Regions from separate parts of the Candidatus Thiodictyon syntrophicum genome, predicted to be linked through region 1. Evidence: riboswitches for the same ligand, from Rfam matches in the RefSeq annotation. Region 1 holds a riboswitch; the other holds the start of a gene.
What was found. A riboswitch is a leader RNA that binds a small molecule or an ion and turns the genes downstream of it on or off. The one in region 1 is predicted to bind cobalamin.

Region 1 (5,909 bases):
GGATGGCGTGTTCGATATCGGTCCCCAGCGGGGGGTCCTGCGCGCCGCGGCGATCACCACCCATGTCGATGGCCTGCTGATGCTGTCGCGTACCTCGATTGGCTATGATGTCGCCGATATCCACAAGGTGCTGAAGACGGGTGTGAGGCTGCGCACCGGTGCGACACTCTGGAGTCGCGAGTCCCGCCGCACGGGTGCGTTCCGGCGGCTCTGGACGCAACTGGATGTGGGGCCTGCCGGCGGGGTACTGGCATGGCTGCACGGCGGGTATGATAGTTCCATGTCTGACTTCAATTGGTTAAACGATCAACTCACCGAACATCTGCCGGATACGGGTACCCGCTTAGCGGTGATCTACGGGCATCCCGAGTGGCCGACCGGCCGGCGGGTGTTGGGGCTGACCTGGATAGGCCCTGACCAGACCAGTGCCACCCATCCTTCGAGGATCTGAGCCCATGCCCCCGTCCTACCAAATCATCGCTTCCGATCAGTCCTGGATCGAAGGTGAGGCCCTGCGGCCGGTGCTCACCTACAAGGTCAGGCGTCCAGCCCATCGTCAACCGGGAGCGCGCAAACCGCGGCGCGGTCGGCCGTGAGCGGGGACGCGCCGACCCTGTGGCTGCAACTCTCCGCCGGGCGCGGCCCGGCCGAGTGCGAATGGGTGGTGGGGCGCCTGGTCCCGCTGCTGATCCGGGATCTCAGCGAGCATGGGCTCACTGTGGCGGAAGTCGCGCGCACGCCCGGCGAGCATGGCGGCGATGCCCGTTCGATCCTGCTACGGGCCAGTGGCACGGGGGCGGCGGCGCAGGTCCGCAGTTGGTTGGGGACCATCCAGTGGATTGGCGCCAGCCCCTACCGGGCGCATCACCCCCGCAAGAACTGGTTCGTCAGCGTGGCCGCCTTCGCGGAACCCGCCGCCGACCACTGGGATAGTACGGCGGTGCGGGTCGAGACACTGCGCGCGAGCGGTCCCGGCGGACAGCACGTCAACCGCACGGAGAGTGCCGTCCGGGTCACTCATCTGCCGACCGGGCTCCACGCCATTGCCCAGGAAGAGCGCTCGCAACTCCTGAACCGCCGGCTCGCGCTCGCCCGGCTGGCGAGTCTCTTCGCTGAACGTGCCGAAACCAAGGCGCGCGAGGGCGGCACCGCGCGCTGGCAACAGCACACCCGGCTGGTCCGCGGCAATCCGGTTCGGGTCTATCGCGGGCAAGAGTGGGTGCCTGTTGTCACGGGCAGGTGCGGACAGTCCTGTGTCTGATCATCGGTTACTGATCGGCGTGAATCGCGTGTTGGCAGTGACGATCAACCAGACCGACCGCACCGTGGTGTTCACGTACTCCCGTACTCCCGTACTAACGTACTTCTTAAAGCGTCAGCGAGGCGCGTCCACTCGTCCTCGCTCCCGGGCAGGCCGAAGCGCACGGCGAGCGGCGCCTCAAAAAGGCGGGTCAGGATGCCGGCGCGGGCCAGGTGTTCATGGAGCAGGGGGGCCCGCACGGTAGGGACCCATTGAAACAGGGCGCAGCCGCCCTGCGGCGGGAGACCGTGGCGGGTGAGGAGCGCCGCAAGCCGGGGGCCGGCGGCGGCGAGGTGTGCGCGGGCCGCCGCCTGCCAGGCGTGATCCTCGAGGGCCTTGGCGGCGACCCAGCGGGCCGGGGCGGCGATGGTCCAGGGGCCGAGCTGGGCGGCGAGCGGTTGGGTCAGCGCCGGGTCGGCCAGCACGAAGCCGACCCGGGCCCCGGCCAGCCCGAAGAATTTGCCGAGTGAGCGTAGCAGGATCAGGCCGGGCAGCGGTCCAAGGTTCGCCAGGCTTTCGCCCGGGGTCGCGTCCATGAAGGCCTCGTCGATCACCAGCCAGCCGCCGCGCTGGGCGAGCACCCGGCGCCAGCGCAGCAGGTCCGCGCGCGCAAAGCGCGCCCCGGTCGGGTTGTTCGGATGGATCAGCACCAGCACGCCCAGGTCGGGGAGGGCGGCCTCGATCATCGCCACCGGCAGCAGTTGCACCGCGTGTCCGGTCCGCCGCCAGGCGTGGGCGTGTTCGCCGTAGCCGGGTGCGATCACGCCGACCCGTCCGGGCGGGCGCAGCCGCGGCAGGGCCTGGATCGCGGCCTGGGAGCCGGCCACCGGCAACAGTGCGCCGGCCCCGCCAGTCCAGTCGGTGCCGTAGTAGCGCGCCGCCGCCTGCTCCAGGTCGTCGTCCTCCTCCGGCAGGCGCTGCCAGAGGTCCGGCACCGGCGGGACCGGCCAGCCCCGGGGGTTGATGCCGGTGGAGAGGTCCAGCCAGTCGGCGAGCGGTATCCGGTAGCGCGCGGCGGCGGCCCGCAGCCGCCCGCCGTGGGGCAGCAAGGTACCCGGACCCATGTCGTTACCCATAGCTCCGGAATCCTCTCACGCAGACACGCAGACCCGGAACATACAGGGCTGGCGACAAGTCCACGGGATGGAGCCTCGTCGTGGTCGTCGATGGTTGTACATCAAGCATTTCCTACTTTGTGTCTCCGTGTCTCCGTGAGAGAAATTCTTCTTCTTGGCCGATAGGTCAAGGTCCGGTCAGGCCCAGGCTGATCGCTCATGGCGTCGGCACCGCCCGGCCCCAGGTGTCCTGGTACACCAGGTCCGCCATGGGCCGGCGCCGGTCCCAGCCCAGGGTCTCCAACATCGGTTCCGGATAAAAGGCGTCCACATGCCCCAGGCAGAGCACGGCGATGGTGCGGGCGCCCGCGGGCAGCCCCAGCAATTGATCGAGCCGGACCGGGTCATAGATCGACACCCAGCCCATCCCCAGCCCCTCGGCGCGGGCAGCCAGCCATAGGTTCTGGATGGCGCAGGCGGCCGAGCACAGGTCCATTTCGGGCATGGTGCGGCGGCCGACCACATAGGCCTCGCGCCCCTCGGGCAGGGCCACGACCAGCAACTCGCCGCACTCCAGGATGCCCTCCAGCTTCAGGCCGCGGACCAGCTCGGCGCGCTCCCCGCAGGCCTGCGCCGTCCGTCCCTGCTCCTCGCGGGTCAGGGCATGGATGGCCAGGCGCAGCTGCGGGTCCTGGACGCGGATGAAGCGCCAGGGCTGCATATAGCCTACGCTCGGGGCCTGATGGGCGGCCGCGAGCAGGCGGGCGAGCACGGCCTCGTCGACCGGGTCGGGCTTGAAGTGACGCATGTCGCGCCGCTCGTAGATGGCGCGGTAGACCGCGGCGACCTCGGGGTCGGGATATCGGTGGCTCATGGTAGAAACAGCCGGGTGGCGGCGCTCGGGTTGGAAGGGAAATAGAGGTGCAGATAGGACGCGGTGAGTCGGCCCAGCCGATAGACCGACTCCGGGGCGCCGTGTTCGCGCAGGGCCCGGGAGCGGGCGATGGGTTCCAGTGCGATCTGCGCGTGCGAGTGGTGGAAGGTATGACCGCGCAGTTGACCCTCCGGCAGGCTGACCCCCTGGAGCCCCAGGTTGGCCAGCCGCGGCTGCATCCGCGCCTGGCCCGGCAGGAGGCCGACCATGGGGGCCGGGTCGCCCTCCACGGCGGCCAGGGTGTCCAGCAGATACAGGAGTCCGCCGCACTCGGCCAACAGTGGGCGCCCCGCCGCCTGATGGGCCCGAATGGCGGCCTTCATGGCCCCATTGGCGGCGAGCCGGTCCAGATACAGTTCCGGGTAGCCGCCCGGCAGATAGAGCGCATCGCAGGCGGGCAGCGCCGCGTCCGCCAGGGGCGAGAAGAAGCAAAGGTGCGCCCCCGCGGCCTCCAGCGTATCCAGATTGGCCTGATACAGAAAGGAAAAGGCCAGGTCCCGGGCCACGGCGATGCGCCGGCCCGCGAGTGTGCGGGCGGGCGGCGGCGGGTCTGCCGCCGGGCGGAAGGCGACGGGGGCGGGCAGGTCAGCAAGCGCGGACCGGGCCAGTGCGTCGGCGATCCGTTCCAGCCGCGCGTCCAGGTCCGCCACCTCGTCGGCCTGCCAGAGTCCCAGGTGACGGTGGGGCAACTCCAGCCCCGGGTCCCGTGGCAGGGTGCCCAGGAAGGGGAGGTCCGCCGGCAGCTTCGCGGTCAGTGTCGCCGCATGACCGGCGCCGCCGACCCGGTTGGCCAGGACCCCGGCGGTGGTGAGCCCCGGGCGAAAACGGGTCAACCCGAAGGCCAGGGCGGCGAAGGTCTGGGCCATGGCGGCGGCATCGATCACACACAGGAGCGGCAGCTCGAAGCGGGCGGCGAGATCCGCCCCGCTGGGTTCGCCGTCATAGAGACCCATGACACCTTCGACCAGGATCAGGTCGACCGCGCGCGCGGCGCGGTGCAGCAGGTCCCGGCAGTGGTCCTCGCCGCCCATCCACAGGTCCAAGTTATAGACCGGGGCCCCGGCGGCGCGCGCGAGGATCATGGGGTCCAGGAAGTCCGGTCCGGTCTTGAAGACCCGCACCCGGCGCCCGAGCCGGCGCTGGAGCCGGGCGAGTCCGGCCGTGACGGTGGTCTTGCCCTGACCGGAGGCGGGGGCGGCGATGAAGAGTGCCGGGCACGAGACTGACATGAAAAACCCACCGGATTGCAGACGGCGGCGGGCGGGGGCAGAGACAGGCGCGGACGCAAAGCGCGCGTGCGCGCCTCGCGGGCACCGTGCAATTGCCCACCGCAATGCCGGATCGATCACCGCGTGGGTGACCGCTTGAGGCCGGTCTCCGGGCTCACGAGCGGCCTGCGAGCGAGCAGGCACCGGGCGGATCGCCTTCCCGCGTGGTCACGCAGTGGCTGGCTACCCGGGGGCACCGGATAGGATCCGCCGCAACTCGTCTACCGTTGCGGGGGCAGCGCCGGGATGGCACACCGTGCGAGCGGGGTGGGCACCGGCTTCCCGTTTCATCCCTTGGGGCGCGAAGGCCAGCGGGACACCTGAAGCGGACTGAAGTCTACGCTGCCCGGGTGGCGCCGGGCAAGGTGTGCGGTGCCCCTGGGTGCGCTCAGAACTGATGTGGTGACCGAGATCCCGGGTACGCTGTCCTGGTCGTTGTCGTTGTCGTTGTCGTTGTCGTGATCGGATTGTTCGATTACGACAACGACAACGAAAGCTTGGACCGGCCGCGCCCCAACACCGCCGCCGGGTAGGTATAGTGACCGCTATGACCCCGAGCGAACCCCCTGCCATGCCCCTGATCGCCCCCTTCGCCGGCCTGCGCCCGGCCCCCGGTCGTGCCGCCGAAGTCCTCGCTCCACCCTACGATGTGCTGGACCGGGCCGAGGCGCTGGGACTCGCGGCCGAGCGCCCCTGGAGCTTCCTGCACCTGTCGCGCCCGGAGATCGACCTGGCGCCCGGCGTCGACCCCCATAGCCCGGCGGCCTATGCCCAGGCTGCTGACCAGTTCGCGCGGATGCGCGAGGCTGGTCTGCTGGTGCGCGATCGGCAACCCTGCTACTACTGCTACCGGTTGAGCCGCGGCGATCAGATCCAGACCGGGCTGGTCGTCGCGGCCTCGCTCGCCGCCTACGGGGCCGGGCGGATCAGGCGCCACGAGGTCACCCTCGCCGACAAGGAAGACGACCGGGTGCGGCAGATCGCGGCGCTCGGCGCCCAGACCGGCCCGGCCTACCTGATCCACAACCCCAGTCCGGCCATCGACGACACCCTGGCCGCGGTCGCCCGCACGACCCCGGCGCTCGACAGCACCATCGCGGACGGGACCTGGGATGGGGTGCGGCATCAGATCTGGGTCGTCTCGGACCAGGGGGCGATCGAGCGACTCACGGCCGGTTTCGAGGCCCAGAAGCGGCTCTATATCGCCGACGGTCACCACCGCACCGCCGCCGCGGCGCGCATCGGCGCGGCCCGCCAGGCGGCCAATCCGGACCACCCCGGGGCCGAGGCGAACAACCGCTTCCTGGCGGTCAGCTTCCCGGCCGATCAACCGCGGGTGCTGGCCGTCAACC
Region 2 (5,909 bases), on a different replicon from region 1:
GCGCACGGTCGAGGGCGCGCCGCTGCCGCAGGCGCAACGCGACTTGCTGGCGCAGGTCTTGGAATTCTGGTTTTTCGAGCGATTTCGCGGCCTGACCGCGAAGGAGATCTGGGCGATGCTGAATCTGGTAACCCCTATCCAAGAAACGATGGCCTATCAGTCCATCTTTGCCGAGGGCAAGACCGAGGGCAAGACCGAGGGGAAGACGGAGGGCAAGGCCGAGGGCAAGGCCGACACCCTCAAGCGTCAACTGACCCGCCGTTTCGGCACCTTGCCTGACTGGACCCTGCGGCGCATCGAGGCGGCCCCGGTCGCGCAATTGGACCTGTGGCTCGACGGCATCTTCGACGCGGGCAGCGCGGAGGACCTGATCGGGCGGGAGGGCGGGCAATAGCAAGGATCGCCGCCCGAGCCCAAGGCGCAGCGGTTGCGCTTGCGTTGGGGTGCCGCCGCGGCGCACCCGGGTATCAGTCCGCCGCGTCGAGCAAGGCGGCGAGGCCGACCGGTGGCACGCCCCCGGAAAACAAGGCCGACCAGGCCGGTGCCGCCGCGATGGGGGCGGGCAGGACTTCAAGGCCGAGCCCGACGACGGCGCCGATGAGCGGCCTCAGGTCCTCGCCGCGATGCTGATTGAAGACGACCCGGGTGCGGGGTGCCGCGGCACCGGCGCGCAGATCGGCGAGGATCTGCGCCACGTCCTCCAACGCCCACAGGTCCGGCATGGCGGGGCGCACCGGGATGATCAGTCGATCGGCGCCGATGAGGGTGTCCATGGTCGCGGTCGTAATGGTCGGGGGACAGTCGAGCACCAGGTGGTCGAAACCTGGCATCCGGTCGGCGAGGTTGCGCCAGATCGCGGCGCCGCACGCGCCGCGCACGACCAGGCCCCAGCGCGCGGCAAAGCGCTCACCCCAGGCGGTGGCGGTGCCCTGGGGATCGGTGTCGATCAGCAGGACCCGGTGGCCGTCCATGGCCAGACGGACGGCATAGGCAATGGCGAGCGTGGTCTTGCCGGTGCCGCCCTTTTGATGCCAGAAAACGGTCCGCCGTGGGCCGGGCGCCGGTGCCCTCACTGGCCGGCCGGCGGGGACCCGGCAGGGTGAATTGCCGGGCCGTCGGCGCTCGACTGGCCCGGCGCTGTCGGCGGTAATGCCTCGAATTGGATCAAGGTCATGGCAGTCTCCTGGTTATCGCTCGAAGCGCGGGTGCGCTGCGGTCAGATCAAAGCCCCACTGGCCCGTGGCGGTGGCGAATTGGGCGCGCCGGCGTTGGGTGGCCGGAAAGGCCCCGAACAGCCGCTCCCCGTCCTTGAGGGCAAGAGGTCGTTGCATGGTAGGATACCCGGTGTCCCATTGGTGTGGTTGGCGACTTGGGCAAATGGCGCTGGCGCGTGCGCTTCGCTGCGGGGGCAAGGTTCACCACAGGGCATCCAGGGCCAGGAGATAGCGGCTGCCGCCCCCGGGTGGCGGCACCGGTGAGCGGTGGACAGCCCCGCGACCGGCGTTGCCCTGCCAGAGGCTTCCCTTGAGCAAGACCAGCGCGAAGGCGGGTGCGCGGCCGATAGCGGACGCATCCGCCGGGGCTGCAAAGGACCGCGCGGCGCCGGGCCGCGGATGCGGTTGCGGGTCCTCGCCTTCAGCCTCCAACCACTCGGTACCGGGTCCGCGATAGGTGCAGACCAGTCGGATACCCGTGTGGTCGCGGTGGAAACCCGGGCACATGGCCCCATTGAGGGACTCGAAACGCAGCCCCAGACGCTCGCAGCCCAGGAGCTCCCGGTAGACCTCGCACAGGTGCCGGATGTCCGCAAGCAGGGCCTCGCGCCCAGGCAGATCGGGCCAGGTCGGGGCGGCCGGACCGATCCCGACGAGGCTCCGGGCGTGGTCCAAGACCCGCCGGAATCCGAGTCGCCTGGAATCCGCCGAATCCAGATAGGCCGCGATCTGCGGGTCAGGCGGGCGGGGATGGAGCAGGATCTGGACCTCCGGCTCGAAGACCGCGACCAGGTCCGCCAAGCCCTCGGCCCAATAGACGGTCCCGACGCCGACGGCTGGCGGTGCAAGTGTGCGGGCGGCGGTCATCATCCCCTCAGCCGTCCAGGCAAAACAGCACCCGGGTCTCCCCGGTGTCGAGGATAGGCGGCGAGCGATGCACCAGCCCCAGCCCTTGGTTGCCAGGGAAGAGCTCGCCCTTCATCAGCCCAACCCAGCCAGCCTCCATCCGCGCCGGGTGCCCGTGGCGGAGGATAGACTCATTGGGCAGATGACCCATCAGGGCCTCCCGGTCCACCTGGCCGTCGTCGAGCCATTCGGTGCCCGGTCCCCGATAGGTGCAGATGAGGCGCAGACGGGTACGGTCGACATGGAAGCGGCGGCAGGCGTCATCGTTGACGACCTCCAGTCGGAGCTTCACCGGCCAGTCCGGAGCCAGACGCAGGAAGCGCTCGAGCAGGTCCAGGAGATCGGCCGTCCAGGCGGGCAGATCCAAGGCGTCCAGGCCATGGTCCGCGAGCAGGGCGGCGACGGCCCGCCGCCGTGCGTCCCAGTCCGCCGCGGGTGCCAGGCGGGCGCGTGCGGACTGGGCAGCGAGCCGGGGCAGGCGCGCAAGCTCAGCAACGAGCTCAGGATCGAGGTTGCGTCGCCACAGGGCCAGGTTCCGGGCCGGGTCCTGGATCCCGGTCAGCGCGGTCGGCTCGCGACCGGGCGGCGACCCCGGCGGGGTGGTCCCCTTATGGGCCAAGGGCAGGGTGTGGGTGTGGGTCTGCATCTGCTGCTCCGGGAACACGCGCGCTGATTGGACGCTTGGCGAGACTTGACGCAACGACGCTGACGGCGCGTTCATCCGGCCGCCGCCGCATCGCACCCGGCGCAGACCCCGTACAGCGTGATGTCGTGCCGCTGGACGCGGAAATTGTGAGGAACCAGGGCATCGAGTCCCTGCACACAGCCGGGCAGGTCGAAGACCTGCCGACACTGTTCACACACGGCATGGTGGTGATGCCCGCGGTCGGCCGGTTCGTAGCAGGGGGGGTTGCCCGGAATCTCGACCTGCAGGACCTCATTACGCGCCATGAAGGTCTTCAGGGCGCGGTACACCGTTGCCAACCCGATCCCCGCGCTGTCGTGATTCGCCCCCGCCCGAATTTCCTGCGCCGTCAGGGGGCGGTCCGCCCGCCGCAAGGTGTTCAGAATCGCCTCGCGTTGCCGCGTGGAGTAGCTCATGCCGTGCCCCCGTTGACCACAACTGAGAATAGAGTATCATGTCTCACAAGTGAGAAGCGAGTCTCATAAGATCGCACGCCGCCGCCAGCGGGGACGGCTAGCGACGGCGGCCTGGAACGGATTCCTCGTTTCGCTTGTCGCCCCTGCCTTGCCTGGCGTATCCTTTTTAGCCTGCTTTGGGTGTCCCGCGGTGCGACCGTGCCGCGGGGTGAAACGGGAAGTCCGGTGACCGCGGGCGCGATTGCGCGACCGCACACTCCGGCGCAGCCCCCGCTGCTGTAAGCCTGACGGGATCGCCACATGCCACTGCGCGGCACGCGCGGGAAGGCGGCGTCACCCCGGATGAGGGCGAGCCAGAAGACCGGCCCAAGGCGTGAACTGGTGTGAGCCCCGGGGTGGGGCTTGAGCCTATGGGGCCCTCCGCACACCGCCGACGTGGTGCCGGCCGCCCTATTAGCCGCGGCTTTCGTCGCCGGCGGGCCCGTTGTCGGGCGCGCCGGCAGGCACATCGGCCACCCCTGACTTACGCCTCGTGTTGCCTACTCTACGAGGTCTGTCGCTATGCATATCGAACCTGGATTTCTGCCGGCCGCTAAGGTCGCCGTCGCCAACCTGGCCGCCGTTGGCGTGCTCTCCGCCTACCTGCCGTCTTTGATCAAGCAGCCGACGCTGATCCTGCGGACCCTGCTCGCAGCGCTGTTCTTCTCGCTCTTCATGCAGTCGTTCCACATGCCGGTCGGCCCATCGGAACTGCACTTCGTGGGTGCAATGCCGATGTATCTCATCCTCGGCTTCATCCCCACCCTGTTTGGCTTCGGTCTGGGTCTGCTGTTGCAGGGGCTGTTGTTTGAGCCGGCCGATCTGATCAACTTGGGTGTGAATACCCTGTCCCTCGTGATTCCGTTGATGGCGGTGCATTACACGCTGGGCCAGCGTTTCAGTCGGCTCACTATCGCAACCATCCTCAAGTTGGATGGGGTCTATTACGCCGGGGTCACACTGATGGTCGGCTTCTGGCTCCTCCAGGGTGAGTCGACGCCGCTCGCTGATTGGGCGCTCTTCGCCTCCTCCTATCTCGTCATTGTGATGTTCGAGCCGCTGGTCACCTGGTCCCTGGTCACGGTCATTCGCCCCTATGCCGAACGCCCGTTGCTGCGCCACTGCGTCGACCTGCCCGCCCCAGCCTGACCCAAGGGTCGCGTGTGGTTCGTCGGCGCCGGGCGCGGCGACCGGGACCTGATCACGGTCAAGGGGCATCGACTGCCGGAGCCGCGACAGTCGCGGACCCAGGGTCAAGCCCAATGCCATTAAGTTAAGCCATTCTGGCTCCCACGCTCCTGCGCTCCACCTTATACAGAAGTCCGTAAGTATCTGTTTTTACGAGCTTCGTCACGCGTACCAAAAAATGCCGTCACATCATAAAATCATAGACTTACGTTGAGCCGGTGACACTTGTGTATAACGAAGAGCGCTCCTGCGTGGGAGCAAGTGCGGGCGCTCCGCGTCCAGCGCCAAGACCGGACGCGGAGCGCCCGCCCGGCATTCCCACGCGGAGCGTGGGAACGACAGGCCGCACCGTCGGCGCTTGACTTAATGGCATTGGGGTCAAGCCCCCGGCCCGGCCGCGCGCCCGGGCCCCTTGCGGAAGCCGCAAGGGGTAACACAAATTTTGCTTTCGTGTTATCTTCGCCCTCGGCGCTTCGGCTCGCCCCCGCGAGGGCGGTCGGTGCCGGCAACCCTTCAGGCACCGGACGACGAATCCACGCATATGTACGACTGCAACTCAGCCCGCCGATACCCGGCATCTCTCATGGCCCTGGCGCTCGCCGTGACCGCGACCGGCGGCGCCCGCGCTTACGACGTCAACGACAAGCTCACCATCGGGGGCCTTCTGGCGGGGGCCTTCCAGTGCCAACAGGTTTCAGGCTTCGCGGACTCGGAGAACCTGTGCCGGGGCGCCATGGCCTTCCAGCCGGAACTGTTCTACAACCCGACCGAGCAGGACCAGTTCTTCGTCAAGTTCGGATTCGCGGCCGGCAACGGACTCGACGAAAACTCCCCCTTCGTCCTCGCGCCCTGGTCGGCGGACCTGGAGGACGGCGTGAAGGACATCAACGGGCGCGACCGCAGCTATCTCCTGGAGGCCTGGTACGCCCACACCTTCAAGATCGCCGCGGATAACACCATCCAGCTCACCGGCGGCATCATCGACCCGGCCTTCTATGTCAACGAGAACGCCTACGCCAACAGCGAATATACCCAGTTCATGAACGAGGCCTTCGTCAATGCCCGCAACGCCTTTCTGCCCGCCTACGATGGCGGCGGCGTCCTGGTGTGGAAGTTCCGGGACTGGACCTTCAGCGGCATCGGCATGAACGTGGGCGAGAACGACGACGGCAACAACTACAACTACTATGCCGCCGAGGCCGACTATCGCTTGACGACCGCCCTGGGCGAGGGCAACTACCGGGTCATGTATTCCGGCACCTCGCGGGCCTTCCTGGACCCCCAGGGAGAACAACGCGAAAAGAGGGCCGGTTGGGTGCTGTCCTTCGACCAGGCGTTCGGCCCCGTGGTCGGCGTCTTCTTGCGGATGGGCTGGCAAAGCGATGACGCCTTGATCGACCTCCAGAGCGAATACTCCGGCGGCTTCAACTTCAAGGGGTCCGCGTGGGGCCGGGCGGCGGA

Region 2: another riboswitch for cobalamin. It lies ahead of THSYN_RS19145 (energy-coupling factor ABC transporter permease); the one in region 1 lies ahead of THSYN_RS32310 (cobyrinate a,c-diamide synthase).

The regions. Positions count from the first base shown of each region.
Region 1 is NZ_CP020372.1:247,935-253,843, reverse strand. Features, by position in the region: gene THSYN_RS34645 (hypothetical protein) at 1-451, shown strand, start outside; gene prfH (peptide chain release factor H) at 593-1,261, shown strand; gene cobD (threonine-phosphate decarboxylase CobD) at 1,333-2,376, opposite strand; gene bluB (5,6-dimethylbenzimidazole synthase) at 2,573-3,229, opposite strand; gene THSYN_RS32310 (cobyrinate a,c-diamide synthase) at 3,226-4,518, opposite strand; cobalamin riboswitch at 4,641-4,896, opposite strand; gene THSYN_RS32305 (DUF1015 domain-containing protein) at 5,105-5,909, shown strand, end outside.
Region 2 is NZ_CP020370.1:4,561,352-4,567,260, reverse strand. Features, by position in the region: gene THSYN_RS19170 (DUF2887 domain-containing protein) at 1-394, shown strand, start outside; gene THSYN_RS19165 (ParA family protein) at 468-1,073, opposite strand; gene THSYN_RS34125 (hypothetical protein) at 1,188-1,331, opposite strand; gene THSYN_RS19160 (DUF1826 domain-containing protein) at 1,416-2,084, opposite strand; gene THSYN_RS19155 (DUF1826 domain-containing protein) at 2,089-2,766, opposite strand; gene THSYN_RS19150 (Fur family transcriptional regulator) at 2,838-3,221, opposite strand; cobalamin riboswitch at 3,383-3,605, shown strand; gene THSYN_RS19145 (energy-coupling factor ABC transporter permease) at 3,783-4,409, shown strand; gene THSYN_RS19140 (carbohydrate porin) at 5,032-5,909, shown strand, end outside.